4 regions of the Streptomyces similanensis genome follow, and region 2 is predicted to be linked to each of the others. Evidence: riboswitches for the same ligand, from Rfam matches in the RefSeq annotation. Region 2 holds a riboswitch; each other region holds the start of a gene.
What was found. A riboswitch is a leader RNA that binds a small molecule or an ion and turns the genes downstream of it on or off. The one in region 2 is predicted to bind cyclic di-AMP.
Positions count from the first base shown of each region.

Region 1: linked by a shared signal. The riboswitch ahead of ABEB07_RS03555 (M23 family metallopeptidase) and the one ahead of ABEB07_RS32535 (M23 family metallopeptidase) in region 2 are both predicted to bind cyclic di-AMP.
Region 3: linked by a shared signal. The riboswitch ahead of ABEB07_RS36040 (transglycosylase family protein) and the one ahead of ABEB07_RS32535 (M23 family metallopeptidase) in region 2 are both predicted to bind cyclic di-AMP.
Region 4: linked by a shared signal. The riboswitch ahead of ABEB07_RS26360 (C40 family peptidase) and the one ahead of ABEB07_RS32535 (M23 family metallopeptidase) in region 2 are both predicted to bind cyclic di-AMP.

Region 1 covers NZ_BAABKC010000011.1:53,710-59,569, reverse strand. Annotated here, with positions in the region: gene ABEB07_RS03570 (bifunctional acetate--CoA ligase family protein/GNAT family N-acetyltransferase) at 1-193, opposite strand, end outside; gene ABEB07_RS03565 (HPr family phosphocarrier protein) at 426-707, shown strand; gene ABEB07_RS03560 (GntR family transcriptional regulator) at 960-1,619, opposite strand; gene ABEB07_RS03555 (M23 family metallopeptidase) at 1,881-2,639, opposite strand; cyclic di-AMP (ydaO/yuaA leader) riboswitch at 2,652-2,814, opposite strand; gene ABEB07_RS03550 (M16 family metallopeptidase) at 3,036-4,424, opposite strand; gene ABEB07_RS03545 (M16 family metallopeptidase) at 4,421-5,788, opposite strand.
Region 2 covers NZ_BAABKC010000113.1:10,465-16,324, reverse strand. Annotated here, with positions in the region: gene ABEB07_RS32545 (PrsW family intramembrane metalloprotease) at 1-337, shown strand, start outside; gene ABEB07_RS32540 (aldo/keto reductase) at 417-1,361, opposite strand; gene ABEB07_RS32535 (M23 family metallopeptidase) at 1,468-2,559, opposite strand; cyclic di-AMP (ydaO/yuaA leader) riboswitch at 2,571-2,725, opposite strand; tRNA gene ABEB07_RS32530 (tRNA-Met) at 3,072-3,145, opposite strand; gene ABEB07_RS32525 (dihydrofolate reductase family protein) at 3,193-4,350, opposite strand; gene ABEB07_RS32520 (glycosyltransferase family 39 protein) at 4,449-5,756, opposite strand; gene ABEB07_RS32515 (dolichyl-phosphate beta-glucosyltransferase) at 5,753-5,860, opposite strand, start outside.
Region 3 covers NZ_BAABKC010000132.1:79,755-85,614, forward strand. Annotated here, with positions in the region: gene ABEB07_RS36025 (nucleoside triphosphate pyrophosphohydrolase) at 1-344, shown strand, start outside; gene ABEB07_RS36030 (cytochrome P450 family protein) at 574-1,881, shown strand; gene ABEB07_RS36035 (transglycosylase family protein) at 2,094-3,248, shown strand; cyclic di-AMP (ydaO/yuaA leader) riboswitch at 3,431-3,597, shown strand; gene ABEB07_RS36040 (transglycosylase family protein) at 3,602-4,360, shown strand; gene eno (phosphopyruvate hydratase) at 4,677-5,860, shown strand, end outside.
Region 4 covers NZ_BAABKC010000084.1:14,614-20,473, forward strand. Annotated here, with positions in the region: gene ABEB07_RS26345 (urease subunit beta) at 1-19, opposite strand, end outside; gene ABEB07_RS26350 (urease subunit gamma) at 34-336, opposite strand; gene ABEB07_RS26355 (ANTAR domain-containing protein) at 896-1,255, opposite strand; cyclic di-AMP (ydaO/yuaA leader) riboswitch at 2,208-2,343, shown strand; gene ABEB07_RS26360 (C40 family peptidase) at 2,347-2,820, shown strand; gene ABEB07_RS26365 (ATP-binding protein) at 3,131-3,577, opposite strand; gene ABEB07_RS26370 (helix-turn-helix domain-containing protein) at 3,856-4,716, shown strand; gene ABEB07_RS26375 (DUF397 domain-containing protein) at 4,744-4,974, shown strand; gene ABEB07_RS26380 (8-amino-7-oxononanoate synthase) at 5,038-5,860, opposite strand, start outside.

The DNA.
Region 1 (5,860 bases), on a different contig from region 2:
TCGCGGACAGGCGCGGGTAAGGCGCGAAGAAGCGGTAGTACTTGGACTCGTCCGACACCTGTTCGTAGAAGCTGACCAGCCGGTCGGCGTCCTCGGCGGTGATGGGCCGGATCCGCGCGGTGCCGCCGTCGCGCAGCACCACGTCGGCCTCCCAGTGGGCTGGATACTCGTGCCGGTCCGACGCGGTCTGCATGGGCCCCAGAGTACGGCTAGCCTCCGACGGCGGCGCGAGGCAGTCTGTGGGGAACACACCGGAGGAACCCGCCCGGACCCGGCGGAGAACACCGGGGTCGCGGGGACTTAGCGGACGCCGGGGCGCCGCGGTCCGTCGCGGTTCCCGGGGCGGCGGCCGGGCCGCTCGGGGCGGTGCCTCAGGTGTGGGAAACTGGTCTAGACAACTTGGTACACCTGAAGGGCAGCATCACATGGCTGAGCGCCGCGTCAACGTCGGCTGGGCCGAGGGCCTCCACGCCCGCCCCGCCTCCATCTTCGTCCGGGCCGCCACGGCCTCCGGCGTCCCCGTGACGATCGCCAAGGCCGACGGCGCGCCCGTCAACGCGGCCTCCATGCTGGCCGTCCTCGGCCTCGGGGCGCAGGGCGGCGAGGAGGTCGTCCTGGCCTCCGACGCCGAGGGCGCGGACGCCGCGCTCGACCGCCTGGCCAAGCTGGTCGCCGAGGGGCTCGAGGAGCTTCCCGAGACCGTCTGATCCACCGGGTCCGGCGGCTCGCCCCCGGACCGGACGCCGAAGCCGCGCCGCCCTTTTCCGGACGGGGCGGCTTCGGCTTTTCCGTTCGGCGCGACGGCCCCGGCCCGCGCGTCTCCGGCGGGCCGACTCGTATTTCTCGGGGCAGCCTTCGGGAAGCGTCCACACCGCACCCGTACATGAATTCAGGGACACCGAAAAAGGCGGCACGAATTCTCCACCGCCGGATATCCCTCTTTGTATACGGGCACCGTGTTAATGCCACGCGCCCGACATGTTGACGGGATGTTGCGAAGTCCTCACGCGGCAGCCGGCGGCCGTCCGCTCGGTGTGCGCGGCGGTCAGCGCACGCGCGCGCTCGCCGTCGCGGCGCGCCACGGCGTCCACGATGGCGCCGTGCTCGGCCCAGGCGGCGACCGGGTCGGCCGGGGTCTCCACCACGTACATCCAGGCGATCTTGTGCCGCAGCTGGGTCAGCGTGGCGGTGAGCGCGGGACTGCCGCAGGCCTGCGCCAGCGTCTCGTGGAACCAGCCCCCCAGGGCGCGCAGTTCCTCGCCCAGGCCGCTCGCGGCCCGCTCCTGGCCCAGTCTGACCAGGCCGCGCAGCACCCTGAGGTGGGCCTGGGTGTGCCGCTCGGCGGCCCGGGCGGCGCACAGCGGCTCCAGCAGCCGGTGCATCTCCAGCAGGTCGGCGGCCTCCTGCCCGGTCGGCTCCGCCACGCACGCGCCCGCGTGCCGGCGCGTCACCACGAAGCCCTCGGCCTCCAGGGTGCGCAGCGCCTCGCGCACCGGAACGCGGGAGACGCCGTAGCGGCGGGCGAGGACTTCCTCGGTGAGCCGGCTGCCGCGCTCATGGACACCGGCGACGATGTCGTCCCGGATCGCCGTGCACACCGAGTGCGCCGGAACACGCATTCCCGACCTCCGCCCGAATCCCGCTGAAATCACCGTGCCGCTTCGGCGACGGACGCTTGTTCCCGTGACTCTATTGCAATGCGCCGGGATTTCCGACGGACGGCCGAGGTCCATGGGTAATTTTTGGACAGCAAAATACCCGTGGCTGTCGAAAACACCGAAAACCCCGGCGCGGGGCCGGGGTTCTCGCGGGGTGCCGCGGACCGTGGACGGTCCTCGGGAGGGCTTCGGCGCGCTCGCGCCGTCGCCGTGCGGGGTCGGTCAGACGTTCACGCCGTGGTGGCGCAGGTAGGCCACCGGGTCGACGTCGGAGCCGTAGTCCGGGGAGGTGCGGGCCTCGAAGTGGAGGTGCGGTCCGGTGACGTTGCCGGTCGCGCCGGACACGCCGATCTGCTGACCAGCGGTGACCTGCTGGCCGACCGTGACGCCTATGGACGACAGGTGGCCGTACTGCGTGTACATGCCGTCGGCCATCCGGATCACGATCTGGTTGCCGTACGCCCCGCCCCAGCCGGTCTCCACGACCGTGCCGACGCCGACCGCGTGCACGGTGGTGCCGGTCATGGCGTGGAAGTCGATGCCCGTGTGCGAGCCGGAGGACCACAGGGAGCCGCCGGTCTTGTAGCCGGTGGAGACGTAGGAGCCGGAGATCGGCGGCACGAAGGCGTTCAGGCGCTCGCGCTCGGCCTCGCGGGCGGCCCGCTCCTTGGCCTCGCGCTCCTTCTTCGCCAGCGCCGCGGCCTTCACGCGCGCGGCCTGCTCGGCCAGCTTCTGCTCGGCGGCGTGCTGCTGGGCGACGGCCTGGGCGTCGATCTTCGCGGCGACGGTGTCACCGATGCTGATGACCGGGGTGAGGCCGGTGTCCTCGGGGGCCGGGGTCTCGGCGGCGAGCGCCGGGGCGGCGGCCAGGGTGCTGAGCACGCCGGTGGTGGTGAGGGCCGCTACGCCCGCCGCTCGGGCGGTGGTGCGGTGCATCCGGCTGGGCCGGCGGTGCTTCCCGGTGGCGCGGGTGAACGCCATGCAGACGTGGGTCCTTTCCTTCCCTCTCGCCTACCGGGTTAGCTGACGGGTTCGGAGCAGGAAGGTCTCCTACGGGCCCCCTCGCTGGCGCGCGGGCGTCCGATTCACCCCAGGGACTGAGTGGGTCCCCGGCTCCCCTGGCTCGCGCCGTACGGGGACTCGGCGATGGCTGTCCGGTGCCGCGGGTGCGGCGCACTGCCGACGAACAGCCGGACCGACGCTAGACGGGGCCGCTTTCAATTCCCAAACGGATCCGCTGTTTTGTAGCGCAGACCACAGGTCAGACGGGCAGCCTCTCCCGCAATTCGGACATGACGGGGCCCTGGTGACGCTTCGGTCACCAGGGCCCCACGCGCGCGTGCGCGCCGTTGCCGCCCGCGCGGGCGGCGGATGCCGCTACTCGGCTGGGACGACGGTGACCTGACCGATGCCCAGGGCCTCGACGGGCTCCTTGATCTGCGCCGCGTCACCGACGAGGACGGTCACCAGGCGGTCCACCGGGAAGGCGTTGACGACGGCCGCGGTGGCCTCCACCGTGCCGGTGGCGGCGAGCTGCTGATAGAGCGTCGCCTGGTAGTCGTCGGGCAGGTGCTGCTCCACCTGGTCGGCCAGGGTGCTCGCCACGGCGGCGGCCGTCTCGTACTTCAGCGGCGCCACGCCGACGAGGTTCTGCACGGCGACGTCCCGCTCGGCGTCGGTGAGGCCGCCGGCGGCGAGCTTGCGCAGCACCGTGAACAGGTCGTCAAGGGCCGGTCCGGTGTTCGGCGTGTCGACCGAGCCGCTGATGGCGAGCATCGCGGCGCCCGAGCCGTCGGGCGCCGAGCGCAGCACCTGGCCGAAGGAGCGCACGCCGTAGGTGTAGCCCTTCTCCTCGCGCAGGACGCGGTCCAGGCGGGAGGTGAGGGTGCCGCCCAGGCAGTAGGTGCCGAGCACCTGCGCGGGCCACACCCGGTCGTGCCGGTCGGGTCCGATACGGCCGATGAGCAGCTGCGTCTGGACGGCGCCCGGGCGGTCCACGATGATCACGCGGCCGGTGTCGTCGGCGGTGACCGGCGGAACGGGCCGCGGCTTGGCCGGCGAGCCGGTCCATGCGCCGAGGGTCTCGCCGAGCAGCTCGTCGAGGTCGATGCCGGTGAGGTCGCCGACGACCACCGCGGTGGCCGTGGCGGGCCGCACGTGCCGGTCGTAGAAGGCGCGGACGGCCGCCGCGTCGACGGCGCGGACGGTGTCCTCGGTGCCCTGGCGCGGGCGCGAGACGCGCGCGGTGGCCGGGAACAGCTCCTTGGAGAGTTCCTTGGCGGCGCGGCGGGAGGGGTTGGCCAGCTCGTGCGGGATCTCGTCGAGCCGGTTGCCCACCAGCCGCTCCACCTCGGAGTCGGCGAACGCGGGCGCCCTGAGGGCGTCGGCGAGCAGGCCGAGCCCCTTGGCCAGGCGGGAGGCGGGGACCTCCAGGCTGAGCCGGACGCCGGGGTGGTCGGCGTGCGCGTCGAGGGTCGCGCCGGCGCGCTCCAGCTCGGCGGCGAACTCCTCGGCGGAGTGCTTGTCGGTGCCCTCGGAGAACGCCCGCGCCATGATCGTGGCGACGCCGTCCAGGCCGTCCGGCTCGGCGTCCAGGGGTGCGTCGAGCAGGACCTCGACGGCGACGACCTGCTGGCCGGGGCGGTGGCAGCGCAGCACGGTGAGGCCGTTGTCCAGGGCGCCGCGCTCCGGCGCCGGGAACGCCCACGGCCTGGCCTCGCCGGCCTGCGGCTGGGGGTGGAAGTCCATGGTGGCCAGCTCGGTCACTTCGCCGTCTCCTCGGTCTCGTCGGTGGCCGCGGCGTCCGCGTCCTGGGCGTGGTCCGCGGCGGGCGTGGGCTCGTAGACGAGCACCGCGCGGTTGTCGGGGCGCAGGCGGGCCTTGGCGACCTCCTGGACCTCCTCGGGCGTCACCTCCAGGACCCGCTGGACGGCGGTCAGGGCGAGCTGCGGGTCGCCGAACAGGACGGCGAAGCGGCACAGTTCGTCGGCGCGGCCGGCGACCGTGCCGAGCCGGTCCAGCCACTCGCGCTCCAGCTGGGCCTGCGCCCGCTCCATCTCCTCGGCGGTGGGGCCCTCCTCGGCGAACCGGGCCAGTTCCTCGTCGATGGCGGCCTCGATGACCGGCACCTCCACGTCGCCGGACGCCTTGACGTCCAGCCAGCCCAGGGAGGGCGCGCCGGCCAGCCGCAGCAGGCCGAAGCCGGCCGCGACGGCGGTGCGGTCGCGGCGCACCAGGCGGTTGTAGAGCCGGGAGGACTCGCCGCCGCCGAGGACGGTCAGGGCGAGGTCGGCCGCGTCGCCGGCGCGCGTGCCGTCCTCCGGCAGCCGGTAGGCGGCCATCAGGGCGCGGGCCGGGACCTCCTCCTCGACGACCTCGCGCAGCTGCTCGCCGATGACGTCGGGCAGGGCGCCGTCGCGCGGCTCGGGCTTGCCGTCGTGGGCCTCGATGGAGCCGAAGTACTTCTCGATCCAGGCGAGCGTCTGCTGCGGGTCGATGTCGCCGACGACCGACAGGACGGCGTTGCCCGGCGCGTAGTACGTGCGGAAGAACGCGCGGGCGTCCTCCAGGGTGGCCGCGTCCAGGTCCGCCATCGAACCGATGGGCGTGTGGTGGTACGGGTGGCCCTCGGGGTAGGCGAGGGCGGTCAGCTTCTCGAAGGCGGTCCCGTAGGGGACGTTGTCGTAGCGCTGGCGGCGCTCGTTCTTGACCACGTCGCGCTGGTTCTCCATGGACTCGTCGTCCAGGGCCGCGAGCAGGGAGCCCATGCGGTCGGCCTCCAGCCAGAGGGCGAGCTCCAGCTGGTGGGCGGGCATGGTCTCGAAGTAGTTGGTGCGCTCGAAGCTGGTGGTGCCGTTGAGGGAGCCGCCGGCGCCCTGCACCAGCTCGAAGTGGCCGTTGCCCTTGACCTGGGCGGAGCCCTGGAACATCAGGTGCTCGAAAAGGTGAGCCAGACCGGTGCGTCCCTCGACCTCGTGACGGGAGCCGACGTCGTACCAGAGGCACACCGCCGCGACCGGGGTCAGGTGGTCCTCGGAGAGCACCACGCGCAGGCCGTTGGCCAAGCGGTGCTCGGTCGCTGTCAGGCCGCCGGAGCCTGCCTCGGCTGTGGCCGTGTGACCCATGGGCATGTACGTCCCTTCGATCGCGATGGCGGTCCGCAAACCGCCCTTTTCCTGCCGGTCCTGCCACTGTATTCAAGC
Region 2 (5,860 bases):
CTTCGCCGCCCGCGAGCAGGAGCTGCTGCACGCGATGTGGCGCGGCCGCGAGGTGGCGCGGCCCGCGCTCGACCACGCGGCCCGGATGACCGCGCCGCCGGTGCGGGTGGTCGCCCCGCCGTGGCCGGTCCTCGGCGTGTACGGCCAGTCCCAGCGCTACGGCGCCCCGCACCCCCACCCGCGCCCCCAGGGCCCCGGCCCCGGTGCGCACGGGTACGGGTATCCGCAGAGCGGTCCGGTCGCGCCCGGGGCGGCGCAGGGGTACGGGTCGTACGGCGCCGCCGGCGCGGCTCCGGCGCCGTACCCCGCGTACAACCCCTACCGGACGCAACCCTGATCTGAGCCGGTCGTCCGGATCGGATCGGATCACCCGGATCGGATCGCCCGGGTCGGATCGCCCGGGTCGGATCGTCCGGTCAGGCGGATGCCTGGGTCAGCTTGCCGATCTCGTCGTCCGTCAGCCGCAGTCCGGCGACGGCGAGCAGGGCCGGGAGCTGCTCCACGGTCCGCGCCGAGGCGATCGGGGCGGCCACCGTCGGCTGGGCCGCGAGCCAGGCCAGGGCCACCGTGGCGACCTCGGCGTCATGGGCCCGGGCGACCTCGTCGAGGGCGGTAAGGACCTTCTGGCCGCGCTCGGTCGCCAGGTGCTTGGCGGCGCCCTCGGCCCGTGCGCTGTCCACCGTCGCGCCCGGCCGGTACTTGCCGGTCAGGAAGCCGGAGGCCAGCGCGAAGTACGGCATCGCGGCCAGGCCGGCCCGCTCGGCGAGGTCCCGCAGCTCTCCCTCGTAGGTGTCGCGCGAGACGAGGTTGTAGTGCGGCTGGAGCGCCACGTAGCGGGCCAGGCCCTCGCGCTCGGAGAACTCCAGGGACGCCTTCAGGCGCTCGGCGGAGATGTTGGAGGCGCCGATCTGGCGCACCTTGCCCGCCCTCACCAGCTCGTCCAGGGCGCCGATGATCTCCTCGACGGGCACCTCGGGCTGGTCGAAGTGGGTGTAGTACAGGTCGATGTGGTCGGTGCCGAGCCGCTTGAGGGAGGCGTCGGCGGCGGCCTTGATGTTGGCGGCGGACAGGCCCTTGAAGTCGGGGTGCTGGCTGACCTTGGTGGCGATGACGACGTCGGAGCGGTTGCCGCGCTCCTTGATCCACTCGCCGATGATCGTCTCGGACTCGCCGCCGTGGTTGCCCTCGATCCACGCGGAGTAGGAGTCGGCGGTGTCCACGAAGTTGCCGCCGGCCGCCGCGTAGGCGTCGAGCACGGCGAAGGACCGGTTCCGGTCGGCGGTCCAGCCGAAGACGTTGCCGCCGAGGGCGAGCGGGAAGACCTCGAGGTCGGACTGGCCGAGCTTGCGAAGAGAAGTCATGTACGACATCAACGGCCATGGCAGAGCGGCCCATTCCGTGCCCCGCCGGATCCGGGCGCAAAGATCGCGCAAACAGCGCCCGGCGGAGCGTCCGTGCGGGGCCGTCTCAGGGGTTGAGGCCCTTGCCGTTCAGCCACGCCATCGGGTCGATGCCGGTGGCCTGCCCGCCCGGGTGCACCTCCAGGTGCAGGTGCGGCCCGGTGACGTTGCCGGTGGCGCCGACCCGGCCGATGACCTCGCCGGTGCCGACCTTCTGGCCGGCCGAGACGCTGATCGAGGACTGGTGGCAGAACCACAGCTCGGTGCCGTCGTCGAGGGTGAGGATCGTGCGGTAGCCGTAGGCGCCGGCCCAGCCGGCCTCGGTGACGGTGCCGCTGTGGATGGCCTTGATCAGCGTGCCGGTGGGCGCGGCGAAGTCGAGGCCGGTGTGGTGGCCGGAGGACCACATGGAGCCGGCCTGGCCGAAGGTGGAGGTGATCGTGTAGGACGAGGTCGGCAGCGTGTACTGCTTGGCCAGCTCGGCCAGGCGCGCCTCCTCGGCCTTCTTCCTGGCCTCCTCCTCCGCCCGCTTCTTCGCGGCGGCGGCCTTGGCCTCGGCCTCCTGCTTGGCCTGGGCCGCGTCGGCCTGGGCCTTCTTCACCGCGGCGGCCTCGGTGGCGGCCCGCGCCTTCGCCTCGACCTGGGCCTGCTGCTGCTCGGCCTGGGCCATGATCCGGTTGCGCAGCGCCTCGCCCGCGTCGGCGGTGCCGCGCGCGGCCTGGACCTGCTGGGCCTGCTCAGCCTGCGGGACCTGGGGGGTGGCCTCGACCACGTCGCTGAGCGCGGTCGCCGAGCCCACGGGTGCGGCGGTGTCCTCGGCGGAGTCGTCGAAGAGCGCGCCGACCGCCGGCAGGTGGTCCACGGAGGGCAGGTCGGGCAGCGAGAGGGAGACCGGCGGCTTGCCGGTGTTGGCGCTGGCCATGCCGCCCGCGCCGACGGCGGCGATGACGCCGACGCCGAGGACGGTGGAGCTGCGCGCGAGCCCGCCGCCGCGCTGCTTGGCGACGCGGTGCCGGCCGCGTACGGGGCGGAGGGAGTCCTCGGTGGGGTTCCACTCCTCCCAGGGGCCCTCGTCGGGGCGCCGCTCGCCGTAACCGAAGGACTCGGTGCGCCGGCTCGGCAGGAACGGGGCTTCAGAGGCAGGCCGGTTGGACGCCACGCGGGCGTGCTCCTTTCCTTCCGCGTCGCCTACCGGGTTAGCTGACGGGTTCGGAGCGGGAAGGTCTCCTACGCGCGTCGACCGGCCATGACGGCACGGGTGACGTGCGATTCACCCCAAGGTGGTGGTTCCCCGGTTCCCTCGCGGGATTCGGCGCGTGCGCGCACGGAGCCGCCTCTGGTGACGGCTGGGACGACCGCGCTGCGTTATCGAACGTTAATAGACGTGGGGGTTTGATTCCAAGCCGTGCGGCTTGATCATTAAACCTTTTTGGCCAGGACATACCGCTCACGGGGGACTGAAGGCGGGTGAGTTGACAAAGAATCAGGCCATCCACGGGCTCTCCTCGGCCATCGGCGGTACGCGGCGCGAGGTGATGGTGTGTCAGTTGTTATGCGGAGGGGGTCGGCCCGCTCACGTGTGGTGACGGGGGGCGAGGGTCGAGGGCCACGGTGTCCGGGAAACACTCAGGGCCGGAATCCTGTGATCGGATTCCGGCCCTGAGTCTTCAGTAGCGGGGACAGGATTTGAACCTGCGACCTCTGGGTTATGAGCCCAGCGAGCTACCGAGCTGCTCCACCCCGCGTCGGTGAAACCAGTGTATCCCATGTTCGGGGCTGGTTGCACACGAGTTCACCTGAGCCCCGGATCCAGGTGCCGGTTGGGCTCCCGGGCCGCCGCCTCGTACTCCGGCAGGACGACGACCTCCGCGCCCGCGCCCGCCAGGAGCCCGGCCCCGTCGGCCGCCTCGACGAACGTGTCCGGCTCCCGCCAGGCCGTGACCACCCGCCGCACCCCGGCGTCCAGAATCAGCCGGGCGCACGGCCGCGGCCGGGAGGCGCGTCGGGCGCACGGCTCCAGGCTGCTGTACACCGTGGCCCCGCCGAGCCGCGGATCGGCCGGGTCGATCTTGGCGAGTGCCGCCTCCTCCGCGTGCACGACGGGATCGCCGGCCTCCCGCGAGTGGCCCCGCGCCAACTCGGTGCCGTCGGCGGCGACCACCACCGCGCCCACGCTGAACGCGGTCGCCGAGGGCGGGCACCGCAGCGCCAGCTCGCAGGCGGTCCGCAGCCAGTGCCGGTCGGCGGGGACGGTCCGCCCGCCGGCGCCGGGTGCGGTGGGCTCGTACCGCAGGAGGACCACGTCCCCGACGGCCCGGGTCTCCACCAGCCGCAGCCGCCCGCCCTGGTACGACCCCGGCCCGAACAGCCGGGGCGCGGCCGGGTCGCCCACGAACAGCGGGGCGAGCACGAGCTGCACCTCGTCGGCGAGCTGCCGCTGGAGCAGCTGGGTGTGGATCGTGCCGCCGCCCTCGACCATGAGCCGCCGCACACCGAGCACGTCGTGCAGGTGTGCGAGCAGCAGCCGCCAGTCGAGCTCCGGGCCCAGGGGCACGACGTCGACGGCGGGGTGTGTGGCCGGGGTGAGGCCGGTGCGCCGCAGGCGCGCGGCTCCCTCGTCGGTGGTGTAGACGGCCTTCGCGCCGCCCGTGTGCCAGAAGCGCGCCCCAGGGTCCAGTTCGCCCGAGGCGCTGACCGTGACCTTCAGCGGGTACTCCGGCAGCCCGGCGGCGACCCGGGCCGCGCGCCGCTCGGGCGAGTTGACCAGCAGCCGCGGGTTGTCGGCGCGCAGCGTGCCGGCCCCGACGAGGATCGCGTCCACGGACGCCCGTACCTCGTCCACCCGCTCGAAGTCGGCGGGGCCGGACAGCAGGAGGCGGTCGGGGCCGGTGTCGTCCAGGTAGCCGTCGAGGGAGACGGCGGCGGACAGCAGGACGTACGGGAGGGGCATCGACGCGTTCTCCTCGGGCGGGAGGCAGGTGGGGCGGGCGGCCGGCCGCGTGGCCGGGACGTGCTCCCAGTCTGGCGGAGGCCGCGCGCCGCCCGCGGCTACGGGATGCCGAGTTCGAAGAGGGCGTAGCCCGCGTACGAGCCGGAGGCCAGCGCCGCGATGCCGAGCAGCGTGTACAGCAGGGCGGGGCCGATCCGGCGCAGGGCGAGGGCGAGCGGGAGGAACAGCGGGAAGGCGGGGAGCAGGTAGCGCGAAACGTTGCCGAAGATCTGCTGGCTGCCCAGGACCAGGACCATGGTCATGACCGTGTAGACGACCAAGGCGACCGGTGGCCGCAGCCGGATCAGCAGCAGGAGCAGCGCGAGCGCCAGCAGGACGACGCCGACGCCGATCAGATCCTCGTAGGGGTAGGCGTAGATGTAGTCGTAGTGGCCCACCGGCAGCGACCTGAGCACGCGCAGCGTGTGCTTGCCGTAGTCGAAGGAGTGGGCCCACGCGCCGCTCTGGAGCTTGAAGTAGCCGCCGTAGTCGCCCATGCGGTGGCCCACCCAGGCGAGGTAGCCGGCCAGGCCGAGCGGGGCGATCAGCAGCGCGGCCAGGGGGCGGGCGCCGTCCTCGCGCCGGCGCAGCGCGAGCAGCGCGGCCACGGCCAGCGCGGCGATCAGCGCAGCGGCGGTGGGGCGGTTGAGGCCGGCGAGGCAGGTGAGCACCCCGGCGGTGAGCCAGCGGCGGGTCAGGACGGCGTGGCAGGCCCAGACGGCGAGGGCGACGTAGAGCGAGTCGGAGTAGACCGCCCATTCCACGCCGGAACCCGGCCACACGGCCCACAGTCCGGCGGCGGCGAGCCCCGCCCGCCGGCCGCCGAACCGCTCGGTCAGGGCGTAGATCCCGAGGGCGGCGGCGAAGGACGCGACGACGGAGACCAGCAGCCCGGCGCCGTACAGGCCCAGCCCGGTGACCTCGGAGACCAGCCGCATCAGGGCCGGGTACAGCGGGAAGAACGCCGCCGAGTTCTCCTGGACGGTGATCAGGCCGGTCGCGCCGGGGACCGCCTCCAGCGCCGGGTGGTAGCCGTGCGCGGCGATCTGCTGGTACCACCAGCCGTCCCAGGTGGCCAGGACGTCCCAGGGGTGGGCGCCGCCGCCGAAGCGGGGGGCCTTGGTGCGGTAGTCGCCGGCGGAGTCGAGCAGGGAGAGGAAGACGACGAAGCCGGCGAGCTTCAGCGTGCCGTAGACCGCGAGGACGGGGCCGAGGCGGCGGGCGGCGCTGCGCAGCGCCGAGCGGGGCGTATGTATGGACGAGGGGGCGGGGGTGTCCTCGGGGGCGGCGGCCGTGCCGGCCGCGTCCGCGGCCGTCGCCGTCGCGGCCGTCGCGTCCGCCCCGTTCCGGATGTTCTCTCGGCTCATCGGGCTGCGGCCCCGGTACGGCGGCGACGGGACGCGGCGCGGGCCGCACCCGTGCGGAGGAAGGGGGACCGCAGCAGCGCGACGGCCAGGTCGGCGGCGGCCAG
Region 3 (5,860 bases), on a different contig from region 2:
AGCTGATCCACCGCCATCCGCACGTCTTCGGCGACGCGAGCGCCACGACCCCGGAGGAGGTCAGGGAGCAGTGGCTGCGCATGAAGGCGGTGGAGAAGCAGCGCGCCTCGGTGACCGACGGCGTCCCGCTCGGCCAGCCCGCCCTGGCCCTCGCCGCCAAACTGGCCTTCCGAGCCCGCACGGCCGGCCTGACCGTCCCCCTCCCCGACCGCCAGGACATCGGCTACACCCTCCTCGCCCTGGCCACCGAGGCCGAATCCCAGGGCACCGACCCGGAAGCGGCCCTGAGAGCAGCGGCGAGAACCTACCGAGACGCCATCAAAAAGGCAGAACAGACCCCCTGAGGCCCGTAGGGCCGATAGGGGCGCGGGGCTGTTCCGACATGCGGCTCCGCCGCGCGTGCGCGCCCTGAGGCCCGTAGGGCCGATAGGGGCGCGGGGAACTGCGCGCCCAGCCCCCACCGACCCGCACCGACCAACACACCCATGGGGGGCCAGGGGGCGAAGCCCCCAGGTTCGGGACGGGAAGGGGCGGCGGGGGCGACCTCCCGACCCCCCGGACTAGGGTCACCCCATGCAAGACCAGCCACCCACCCCCGCCCCAGACCTCTTCACCTGGGACTTCGCCACCAACCCCTACCCCGCCTACGCCTGGCTGAGAGACCACGCCCCCACCCACCGCACCCGCCTCCCCAGCGGAGTGGAGGCCTGGCTGGTCACCCGCTACGCCGACGCCAAGCAGGCCCTCGCCGACCCCCGCCTGTCCAAGAACCCCGCGCATCACGACGAACCCGCGCACGCCAAGGGCAAGACCGGCATCCCGGGCGAACGCAAGGCCGCCCTGATGACGCACCTGCTCAACATCGACCCCCCGGACCACACCCGCCTGCGCCGCCTGGTCAGCAAGGCGTTCACCCCCCGCCGCGTGGCCGAGTTCGCCCCCCGCGTCCAGGAACTCGCCGACGACCTCATCGACCGCTTCGCCGAGCGGGGCAGCGCCGACCTCATCCACGAGTTCGCCTTCCCGCTCCCCATCTACGCCATCTGCGACCTGCTCGGCGTCCCCCGCGAGGACCAGGACGACTTCCGCGACTGGGCCGGCATGATGCTGCATCTCCCCGGGGGCGAGCCCCCGGACCCCCAGCGTCACGGCAAGGGCCCCCGCGGCGGAGTCGCCCGCTCGGTCAAGAAGATGCGCGGCTACCTCGCCGACCTCATCCACCGCAAGCGCCTCGCGCTCCCCGCCGACCCCGCCCCCGGCGAGGACCTCATCTCCGGTCTCATCCGCGCCTCCGACCACGGTGAGCACCTCACCGAGAACGAGGCCGCGGCCATGGCCTTCATCCTGCTGTTCGCCGGCTTCGAGACCACCGTCAACCTCATCGGCAACGGCACCTACGCTCTGCTCACCCACCCCGAGCAGCGCGCCCGGCTGCAACGTTCCCTCGCCGCGGGCGAGCACGCCCTGCTGGCGACCGGCGTGGAGGAGCTGCTGCGCTACGACGGCCCGGTGGAGATGGCCACCTGGCGCTTCGCCACCCGCCCGCTCACCCTCGGCGGCCAGGACATCGCGGCCGGCGATCCGGTGCTCGTGGTGCTGGCCGCCGCCGACCGCGACCCGGAGCGGTTCGCCGACCCGGACACCCTGGACCTCGCCCGCCGGGACAACCAGCACCTGGGCTACGGCCACGGCATCCACTACTGCCTGGGCGCCCCGCTCGCCCGCCTGGAGGGACAGACCGCGCTGGCCACCCTCCTCACCCGGCTCCCCGACCTCCGACTGGACGCGGACCCGGAGGAGTTGCGCTGGCGCGGCGGCCTCATCATGCGCGGTCTGCGCACCCTGCCGGTACGGTTCACCGCCACCTCCGCGACTCCTTGACGAACGCAAAGCCGACGCGAGGCCGACGCAAGACCGGCGCGAGGCCGACGCGCGGCCGACCCGAAGCTGACACACGTTCAACTATGTGATCACCACGTGATCTACGCGGCATTAACTTGTGACAAGTGATCGGGAGCGGCTACCTTCACGCATCAGCGCGGCGGCGGTCACCGCCCGCCGCGCCGTCACCGTTGTCGCCGAAAGGTCTCCGCATGCTCTCCGGGAACGGTCGTCACCGTCGCCCCCGCCAGGCTCCGGCCCTCCTCGTCGCCGCCGGGGTCACCGGCTCCGCCATCGCGATCCCGCTCGTCGCCGCCTCCGGCGCGAGCGCGGCCGACGGCACCACCTGGGACAAGGTGGCCCAGTGCGAGACCGGCGGCTCCTGGAGCGCCGACAACGGCAACGGCTACTACGGCGGCCTGCTGCTGACCCAGGACGACTGGGAGCAGTACGGCGGCCTCACCTACGCCGCGAGCGCCGACCAGGCCAGTCGGTCCCAGCAGATAGCCGTGGCCGAGAAGATACTCGCCGACCGGGGCCCCGGCGCCTGGCACACCTGCGGACTGCTCGCCGGGCTCACCAAGAGCACCGGCGCGGCCGACGTCGACACGGGCGTGGGCGGCTCCTCGTCCACCGCCCCGGGCAAGGGCGGCACGGACACCGGCACGTCGTCCGGTTCGTCCGGTTCCTCCAAGTCCTCCGGTTCGTCCGGATCCGAGGACCCGGGCCCGTCCGACTCGTCCCAGGATGCGGCCAACTCCACCGGTTCGTCCGGTTCTTCGGCCGACGACACCGACGCGACGGGCGATGCGCCCGGTAAGTCCGGTACGTCCCACTCGGCGAACGGACCGGCCGACTCCGGCACGAAGCACACCGATACGCCTTCTTCCCCCTCTTCTTCCTCTTCCATCCCGAAGAAGGACGACGCGGCCGATTCCGGCACGTCCCACCCCTCCGGCGCGCCCGACGCGACGCCCTCGACGGGCACGGGGACCGGCGGCTACGGAGACGCGGCCTACCCGGCCGATCCCCGCCAAGTCGTGGGCTCCTCGGCCCTCGTGGACACCGGGGCGCTGAGTGGCGGCCGGCACCGCGGCGGCAGCGCCGCCGAGAACCCGGCCGACGGCTCCGCCGCCGCGACGGCCGGCCGGCACGCCTCCCGGGCCGACGGCCTCACCACCGACACGGCCGGCGGCTCCTACACGGTCCGCTCCGGCGACTCCCTCGCCTCCATCGCCGACTCCCTTGACGTGGACGGCGGATGGCACGCGCTGTACACCGCGAACAAGGGCGCCATCGGTTCCGACCCCGACCGCATCGCCGCCGGTCAGAGCCTGGATGTCCCCGCCGAAAACGCCGCAAAGTAGGGGCAGTTCACGTCACGCTTCGCACCGAATGTCCCTTTCGGGGAAAGTGTGGGATGAGTCTCAGAAGCCCTGATCGTCTTTGAAATTCCGTCGATCGCGTGTCTACGGTCATGACCGCTCGTCACCGCGAGCCCCGGCTGCCGCAACGCCGAATCCTGCCAGCGGCCGTACGGGAACAGTCGTCGCGTCATGCGCCGCAGGCAGGAGCGGGGGACCCAAGGTAAGTGCCGCGCCGGGCAGTCGAACCGGAGCGGCTGGGGGTGAAGCCGTGCCTCCCCAAAGGCACGGCCGGGCAACTCAACCGGCCCGAACCCGACAGCTCACCTCGCAGGCGTCGGTGAGGGGATCCATCCATGCTGTTTTCCAGCAAGGGCAAGCACCGTCGTCCCTCCAAGGCCACCCGTGCCATCGCGCTCGCCGGAGTCACCGGCGCCGCCGTGGCCGCCCCGCTGATGGCCGCGGGCAACGCCTCCGCCGCCACCACCTCCGAGTGGGACGCGGTCGCCCAGTGCGAGTCCGGCGGCAACTGGTCGATCAACACCGGCAACGGCTTCTACGGCGGCCTGCAGTTCACCAACTCCACCTGGGCCGCGTTCGGCGGTACCGCCTACGCCTCGCGCGCCGACCTGGCGAGCAAGTCGGCCCAGATCGCCGTGGCCGAGAAGGTCCTCGCGGGCCAGGGCAAGGGCGCCTGGCCGGTCTGCGGCAAGGGCCTGTCCGGCGCCTCGTCCTCCTCCGGCGGCGGCAGCGGCTCGTCCTCGTCCTCCTCCTCTTCTTCGTCCTCCTCCTCGTCGTCTTCTTCTTCGTCGTCGAGTTCTTCTTCCTCGTCGAGCAGCAGCTCCAAGAGCAGCACCTCGACCCGCTCCACCGAGGAGCAGAGCGCCAACCGCTCGCTGACGCGCCCGGCCCCGAAGAAGACCGTCACCACCCCGACCGGCAAGAAGGTCAAGAAGGGCGACGGCGAGTACAAGGTGGTCGCCGGCGACACCCTCAGCTCCATCGCCACCGCGCACCACGTCCAGGGCGGCTGGGAGAAGCTGTTCCAGCTCAACAAGGACATCGTCGAGGACGCCAACCTCATCTACCCGGGCCAGCAGCTGCACCTGAAGTGACAGCGGGCGGCCAGGCCCGCCACCGGCCCCGCCCAGGCGTGAGCGCCACCATGGCGCTCACGTGGGGCCGACACCCCCCGTCCCCACGGGCTCCCCGCCCCGGTGCGTTCTCCCCCGTACGCACCGGGGCGGGGCTTTTTCACCTTCTGTTCCCGGCCCCGTCACCGGCCCCTTTGTTCCGTGCTGGAACAATGTGTACCGTCACCCTGTCCACGGGACGGTCGGTCAGCCGGTCGGCGTCCCGGGACGGTTAGGCTCTAGCCGCAAGGCACACCTGCCCCGCACTTCAAGCGTCACATCCACGAAGGAGATGCTCGTGCCGTCCATCGACGTCGTCGTAGCCCGGGAAATCCTGGACTCCCGAGGCAACCCCACGGTCGAGGTCGAGGTCGGCCTCGACGACGGCAGCACGGGTCGTGCCGCCGTCCCGTCCGGCGCCTCCACCGGCGCCTTCGAGGCCATCGAGCTGCGCGACGGTGACCCGAGCCGCTACCAGGGCAAGGGCGTCGAGAAGGCCGTCCTCGCCGTGATCGAGCAGATCGGCCCGGAGCTGGTCGGCTACGACGCCACCGAGCAGCGCCTGATCGACCAGGCCATGTTCGACCTGGACGCCACCGACAACAAGGGCTCGCTGGGCGCCAACGCCATCCTCGGCGTCTCCCTCGCCGTCGCCCACGCCGCCTCCGAGGCCAGCGACCTGCCGCTCTTCCGCTACCTGGGCGGCCCCAACGCGCACCTGCTGCCGGTGCCGATGATGAACATCCTGAACGGCGGCTCGCACGCCGACTCCAACGTGGACATCCAGGAGTTCATGATCGCCCCGATCGGCGCGGAGTCCTTCTCCGAGGCGCTGCGCTGGGGCGCCGAGGTCTACCACACCCTCAAGAAGGTCCTGAAGTCCAAGGGTCTGGCCACCGGTCTCGGCGACGAGGGCGGCTTCGCCCCGAACCTCGGCTCCAACCGCGAGGCCCTGGACCTGATCCTGGAAGCGATCAAGGAAGCCGGCTACACCCCCGGCGAGCAGATCGCCCTCGCGCTCGACGTCGCCGCCTCCGAGTTCTACAAGGACGGCAAGTACCTCTTCGAGGGCAAGGAGCGCTCCGCCGCCGAGATGACGGAGTACTACGAGGAGCTGGTGGCGGCCTACCCGCTGGTCTCCCTCGAGGACCCGCTGTTCGAGGACGACTGGGACGGCTGGAAGGTCCTCACCGACCGCCTCGGCGAGAAGGTCCAGATCGTCGGCGACGACCTGTTCGTCACCAACCCCGAGCGTCTGGCCCGCGGCATCGAGGAGGGCTCCGCCAACGCCCTGCTGGTGAAGGTGAACCAGATCGGCTCGCTCACCGAGACCCTGGACGCCGTCGAGCTGGCCCAGCGCAACGGCTTCAAGTGCATGATGTCGCACCGCTCCGGCGAGACCGAGGACGTCACCATCGCCGACCTGGCCGTCGCGACCAACTGCGGCCAGATCAAGACCGGCGCCCCGGCCCGCTCCGAGCG
Region 4 (5,860 bases), on a different contig from region 2:
GGATCTCTCCGGGAATCACCGCTTCCTCCCCCTTCAGACGATCGGCTCGTGGACGGTGACGAGCTTGGTCCCGTCGGGGAAGGTGGCCTCGACCTGCACGTCGTGGATCAGCTCGGGGATGCCCTCCATGACGTCGTCCCTGGTCAGCACCTTGCGTCCGGAGGACATCAGCTCGGCGACGGTACGGCCGTCGCGGGCGCCCTCCAGGATGTGCGAGGTGATGAGGGCGATCGCCTCGGGGTGGTTCAGCTTCAGCCCCCGGGCCCGGCGCCGCTCGGCCACGTCGGCCGCCACATGGATGAGCAGTCTCTCTTGTTCGTGCGGGGTCAGTTGCATGGGCCCACCTCACAGTCATCGCTCCGGACCGCACGGGGCCCGGCTGCCGCAGCCACCACGACGGCACAGGTCTAACACAGGGAGGAATCGCTCGATCCTCGAACAATCCAGACGGAAAAACCGCAGGTGGCATGGATCGGCAGGCTAGTTCGTCGGAGTTTCAACGACGTTAACCAGACCTTGGTCGTCCCATGACCGGCAGCTGGGCTGCGGCATACCGGGGGCGCCCCGCTGCGCCGTCCGTGGCACGGCACGTCCGTGGCACGGCACGTCCGTGGCACGGTCACCGCCGCCGCACGCACGGACCGCCGGGGCGGGGCCGCGTACGGCGGTTCTCGGGGGCCTACGACGACGGGCGCGGGCCGCTTGGGCGGCGGGGGCGTACGGCGGCGGGCGCGGGGCGTGCGAGGCGGCGGGCGCGGGGGCGTACGGCGGCAGAAGCGGGGCGTGCGGCAGCAGGTGTGAGGCGGCGTACCGACGGCGGGCGCAGGGCCGGCCGGCGGCGGGCTGGGGCGCGTACCGGCGGCGCGCGAGGGCGCGGGCGGCTCGCTCGGGCGGATCAGGACCCTGCGCGGCCTGCGGAGAAGTGCGCGGAGTGGCGGTCGAGCGCCCGCCTCAGCTCCTCCAGCTCGGTGTCGGACAGGGCGCCGCCCTGCGCGAACTTCAGGACGTGCTCGGCGACCGTGCGCACCTTCGTGTTGGTGCGCTGGGAGACCTCCCGCAGGACCCGCCAGGCGTCGTCGGGCGGGATCCGGCCGAAGGCCACCACGGCGCCGATGGCCTGGTCGATGACGGCGTGCGAGGTCAGGGCGCGTTGCAGCTGGTCGATCTCCTCGTGCAGCCGTTCGTGCTCCAGCACCAGGTCGGTGGTGGACAGCAGCTGGAGGGGGTGCCGCCTGGACATCGCGAAGAACACCATTGCAGATCCCCTGGGTCGTCGAGCGGCCGGAGTTCCACCTCCAGCTTGCTCCAGGAGAACGACGCGCACGACCGGAGACCGGCCGGCCGAAGGGTCCCGCCGGGGGCACAGGGCCGGTACGTCCTCGGCGCCGGCGTCTCCGCCCGGGGGCCGACGACCCTCTCGTGGCGGGCCGCGCCGTGGACCGGCCGACCGTCCGCCGGGTCCGCCCGGGGGCCGCCGGGCACATGCGCGGGAACCCGCGGCCGCCGGGCCCGGGACGAGCCGCCGGTGGATCCGCCCGAACCGTCCGTGCCGCCCGCCGGGCCGCCCCCGGAGCCGAGGCCGCCGACGCAGACCGCGCGCCGAGGCGGAGCTGATCGGCCGTTACCTGGCCGCGGTGGGTCCGCTCGCCCGACGCGCTCGCGCCGATGCGCCGGCGGGGCGAGACCGCGCCGCGCACGGCGACCCCGGCGCGGGCGCCGCGCGCGCTCGACGGCGAGTGCCCGACCAGCCGGGTCACCCCGCCCGCGCGGCACGGCAGTTGACGGACGCACAGGCATCCCCGGCTCGACCACACGCGGGCGACGGGGCCGACGCTCCCGGGCGGGAGCCGAAACGGACCAAATGAGGTACCGCCTTTCGGCGTAGATACACACCCTTTTTCGGGGACCTCGCGGTTGCGCAACGCGCCTGCACGGATGGCGGAATGGGGCGTTCCGCCGCTGGTCCGGGCGTCGTGACGGGAGGACACAGTCGTTCGAACGAGCGGATGTCCACCCGAACGGGTGAGTGGTGAGTAACAACACAAATCCATAGTTCCGTTGGGATTTTCGGACATCCGTAGGTGAAGATCCCTGTCTGACGACAAGCCCCCGCCACAGCGGCGGGGCGGTCCGGGCGGACGCCGAGTCCTGCCGCCGCACGGACGACCGGTCGACGGAAGTGGATCGGCAGGAGTGGAGGACCCAAGCACGACGGGTCGCCGGAACGGTCACACCATGGCCGGGTCGAGCAGCCCTTGGGGTGAAGCCGCGACAACGCGGCCGGGCAACTTCGCCAGCCCGAATCCGACAGGTCATCCTTCACAGGCGGCTGACGAAGGGTTGCGCATGACTGCGCTCAATCGTGTCCCGTCGTTCATGGCCCGGGCCGGCACGGCCTCGGCCCTGACCATCGCCGCCGTCGGCGGTTCGATCGTGGTGCCCGGCGGCGCCTCCGACGCCTCGGCCGCGACGTTCGCGGCGAAGGCGCTCCAGATCGCGGCGTCCAAGAAGGGCTCCCCCTACCAGTGGGGCGCCACGGGACCGCGCCGGTTCGACTGCTCGGGACTCACGCTGTACTCGTTCAAGCGGGCGGGCAAGAAGCTGCCCCGCACGGCCGAGCAGCAGTACAACAAGTCCCGCCACATCTCGGCGGGCAGCCGCCGCGCCGGTGACCTGGTGTTCTTCCACTCGGGCTCGTACGTCTACCACGTCGGCATCTACGCCGGCGGGGGCAAGATCTGGCATGCGCCGAAGACCGGTGACGTGGTGCGGCTGCAGAAGATCTGGACGAAGAGCGTGTGGTACGGGCGGGTCAACTGACCCGCCCGAGGGCGGCGCCGGCCATCCGTCGGCGCCCGCGCGCCGACCCGCCGCCGCGGCCACGAGCCGCCGCGGTCGTCGTCGCGGTCGCCGTCGCCGTCGCGGGAATCCGCTGCCGCGGCCGCCCGTGCCGTCACGGTCCCGGGCCGTCGGCCGCCGCCGCACGGCACCCACCGGTGCCCGCCGAGCCGGACCGGCCCTCGTGCGTCCGCCGTCCGCGAGCCGTCGTCCGTGCGCCGGGGAACGCGGGCCGGGCGGCGTGGCCCGGAGCGGGCGCAGGGCGTGGACCGTCGCGCGGCCGCCGTCGCGCTCAGCGCGCCGGCGGCGCTTCCTGCGCGCCGGGCGTCCACGGGAGTTCGATGCAGACCGTCTTGCCGCCCTCGCGGGTGCGGCGCACGCTCAGCCTGCCGCCGCACTCCGCGGCGAGCCACCGGATGATCACCATGCCCCGGCCGTTGTCCTGCTGGACGGCGGCCGGCAGCCGTTTCGGGAACCGGGGATGGCTGTCGGTGACCCCGATGCGCAGCAGCTCGTCCCGTTCGAGGGCGAGGTCGACCGTGAAGGTGGGCGACTGCCCCAGGGTGTGCTGGACGGCGTTGGTGGCGAGTTCGGAGACGATGAGCCGCACGGTGTCCGCGGTCTCGGCCCGGGCCGGCAGGCCCCACTCCACGAGGGTGCCCACCGCGTAGGCGCGGGCGGCGGCCACCGAGGCGGGATCGCTCGGCAGAGTGACGGATGCTTCCAGGAGATCTGCCATGGCGATGTCGTCCCTTTCCCACGGGGCCGTGGTCCGACACGGAGCGGATGGTTCGAGTACGGTCCCGGACTGGTGCTTCGCCGTCAGACTGCCATCACCGCACGGGTCCCGGTGGCGATCCACCGAGATATGCATATATCTGTCGCTCGAAGCGGTGAACTCTGCGACGGCCGACCGTGTGCGACGGCGCGCGCCGAGCCGACCGGGAACCGGTCCCGCCCGGGGCGGCGCGGGTGGCCGCGGTCCGTCGCGGGGCGCCCTGGGGAGTAAGGAGAGCCATGCAGCACGGTCCCGTGGTGCGCCGCCGCAAGCTGGGCGCCGAACTGCGCACGCTGCGCGCCGGCGCGGGTCTCACCAGCGGGCAGGCGGCCCGGCTGGTGGGCTGGCACCAGTCGAAGGTGAGCCGGATCGAGACCGGCACCAGTGGGGTGAAACCGGCCGATGTACGGCTGCTGCTGGACGCCTACGCGGTCCACGACGCGCAGCTGCGCCGGCTGCTGCTGGCGCTGGCGGGCTCCGAGGACGGCGACGGCCGGCACCGCTGGTGGCACGCCTACCGCGGCGTACTGCCGCCCACCTACCGGGACTTCATCAGCCTGGAGTCGCAGGCGACCGCGATGCGCACCCTGGAGACCACGGTCGTGCCCGGGCTGCTCCAGACGGCCGAGTACGCCCGCGCGGTGACCCGGGCCGCCGTGGACGGACTCGACGAGGAGCGTCTGGACGCGCTGGTGGAGGTGCGGCTGGCCCGGCAGCACGTCCTGCGGGCCGACCCGCCGCTGGAGCTGAACGCGGTGCTGGACGAGGCCGTACTGCACCGGGAGGTGGGCGGGCCGGAGGTCATGGCGCGTCAGCTGGAGCGGCTGGTGGAGGCGGCGCGCCTGCCCCAGGTGCGGTTGCAGGTGCTGCCGTTCTCGGCCGGGGCGCACATCGGCGTCACCGGCCCTTTCGTCATCTTCTCTTTTTCTCACACTACTGATCTGGATGTGGTCGTTCTCGACCACTTGACGAGTAGCCTCCACCTCGATCGGAAAGAAGACCTGGAGGCCTATACCGAGGCCTTCGACGCTCTTCGGTTCCACGCCCTGTCGGCCGAGGATTCGTCGGACTTCATCGCCGGGCTGCGCCAGAGCAGGTGAGGGCGCGCGACCGAACAAGGAGGCACCATGTCCGCTCCGCCGCGGCACGTACCTTCCAGCGCCGATCTCCACGCCGTGCGGTGGCTGCGCAGCAGCTACAGCACGGGGGCGAACAACTGTGTGGAGACCGCCCGACCGGCCTCGGGGCCGGGCGCCGGACTGCTCGCCGTGCGCGACTCCAAGGCCCCGGCCGGGGCCGCGCTGCTCTTCTCGCCCGGCAGCTGGGCGGACTTCACGGCCGCGGCGCACCGCTTCTGACCGCACCCCGCCGACGGCGGCGCACGACCGTGCCAGGCCGGCCCATGGTCGTGCCACGCCGGCTCACGGTCGTGTCTCGCCGATCACCCGCACCGCGCGTTCGATCTGCGCACCGGTGAGGTCGGCGCGGGCGGTCAGCCTGAGCCGTGAGATGCCGTCGGGCACGGAGGGCGGGCGGAAGCAGCCCGCCACCAGGCCCGCCGCACGGCAGTCGGCCGCCCACCGCACGGCGCCGTCCGCGGACGGCGCGCGCACCGAGACCACCGCGGCGTCCGGACGCACCGCCTCCAGACCCGCGGCGGTCAGGCGCGCGTGCAGGTCGTCCGCGACCGCGCGCGCCCGGCGGGCGCGCTCCGGCTCGCGGCGCAGCCGCAGCAGCGCGGCCAGCGCCGCGCCCGCGGCGGCCGGGGCGAGGCCGGTGTCGAAGATGAACGTGCGGGCCGCGTTGACCAGATGGTCGATCACCCGGGCGGGTCCGAGCACGACTCCGCCCTGGCTGCCGAGGGACTTGGAGAGCGTGGCCGTCACGACGACGTCGTCGGCCCCGGCCAGGCCCGCCGCGTGCGCGCCGCCGCGGCCGCCGTCGCCGAGGACGCCCAGGCCGTGGGCGTCGTCGACGAGCAGCCCGGCGCCCCGCTCCCGGCAGACCTCGGCGAGGGCGGCCAGCGGGGCGGCGTCGCCGTCGACCGAGAAGACCGTGTCGGAGACCAGGACCGCCGGACCCTCGTGCGTGCCGAGCGCCTTGCGGACGGCCTCGAGGTCCGCGTGGGCGACGACCTGGGTGGTGGCGCGCGCCAGCCGGCAGCCGTCGATGAGCGAGGCGTGGTTGCCCGCGTCGGAGACGAGCAGCGAGCCGTGCGGGGCGAGCGCGGTGACCGCGGCGAGA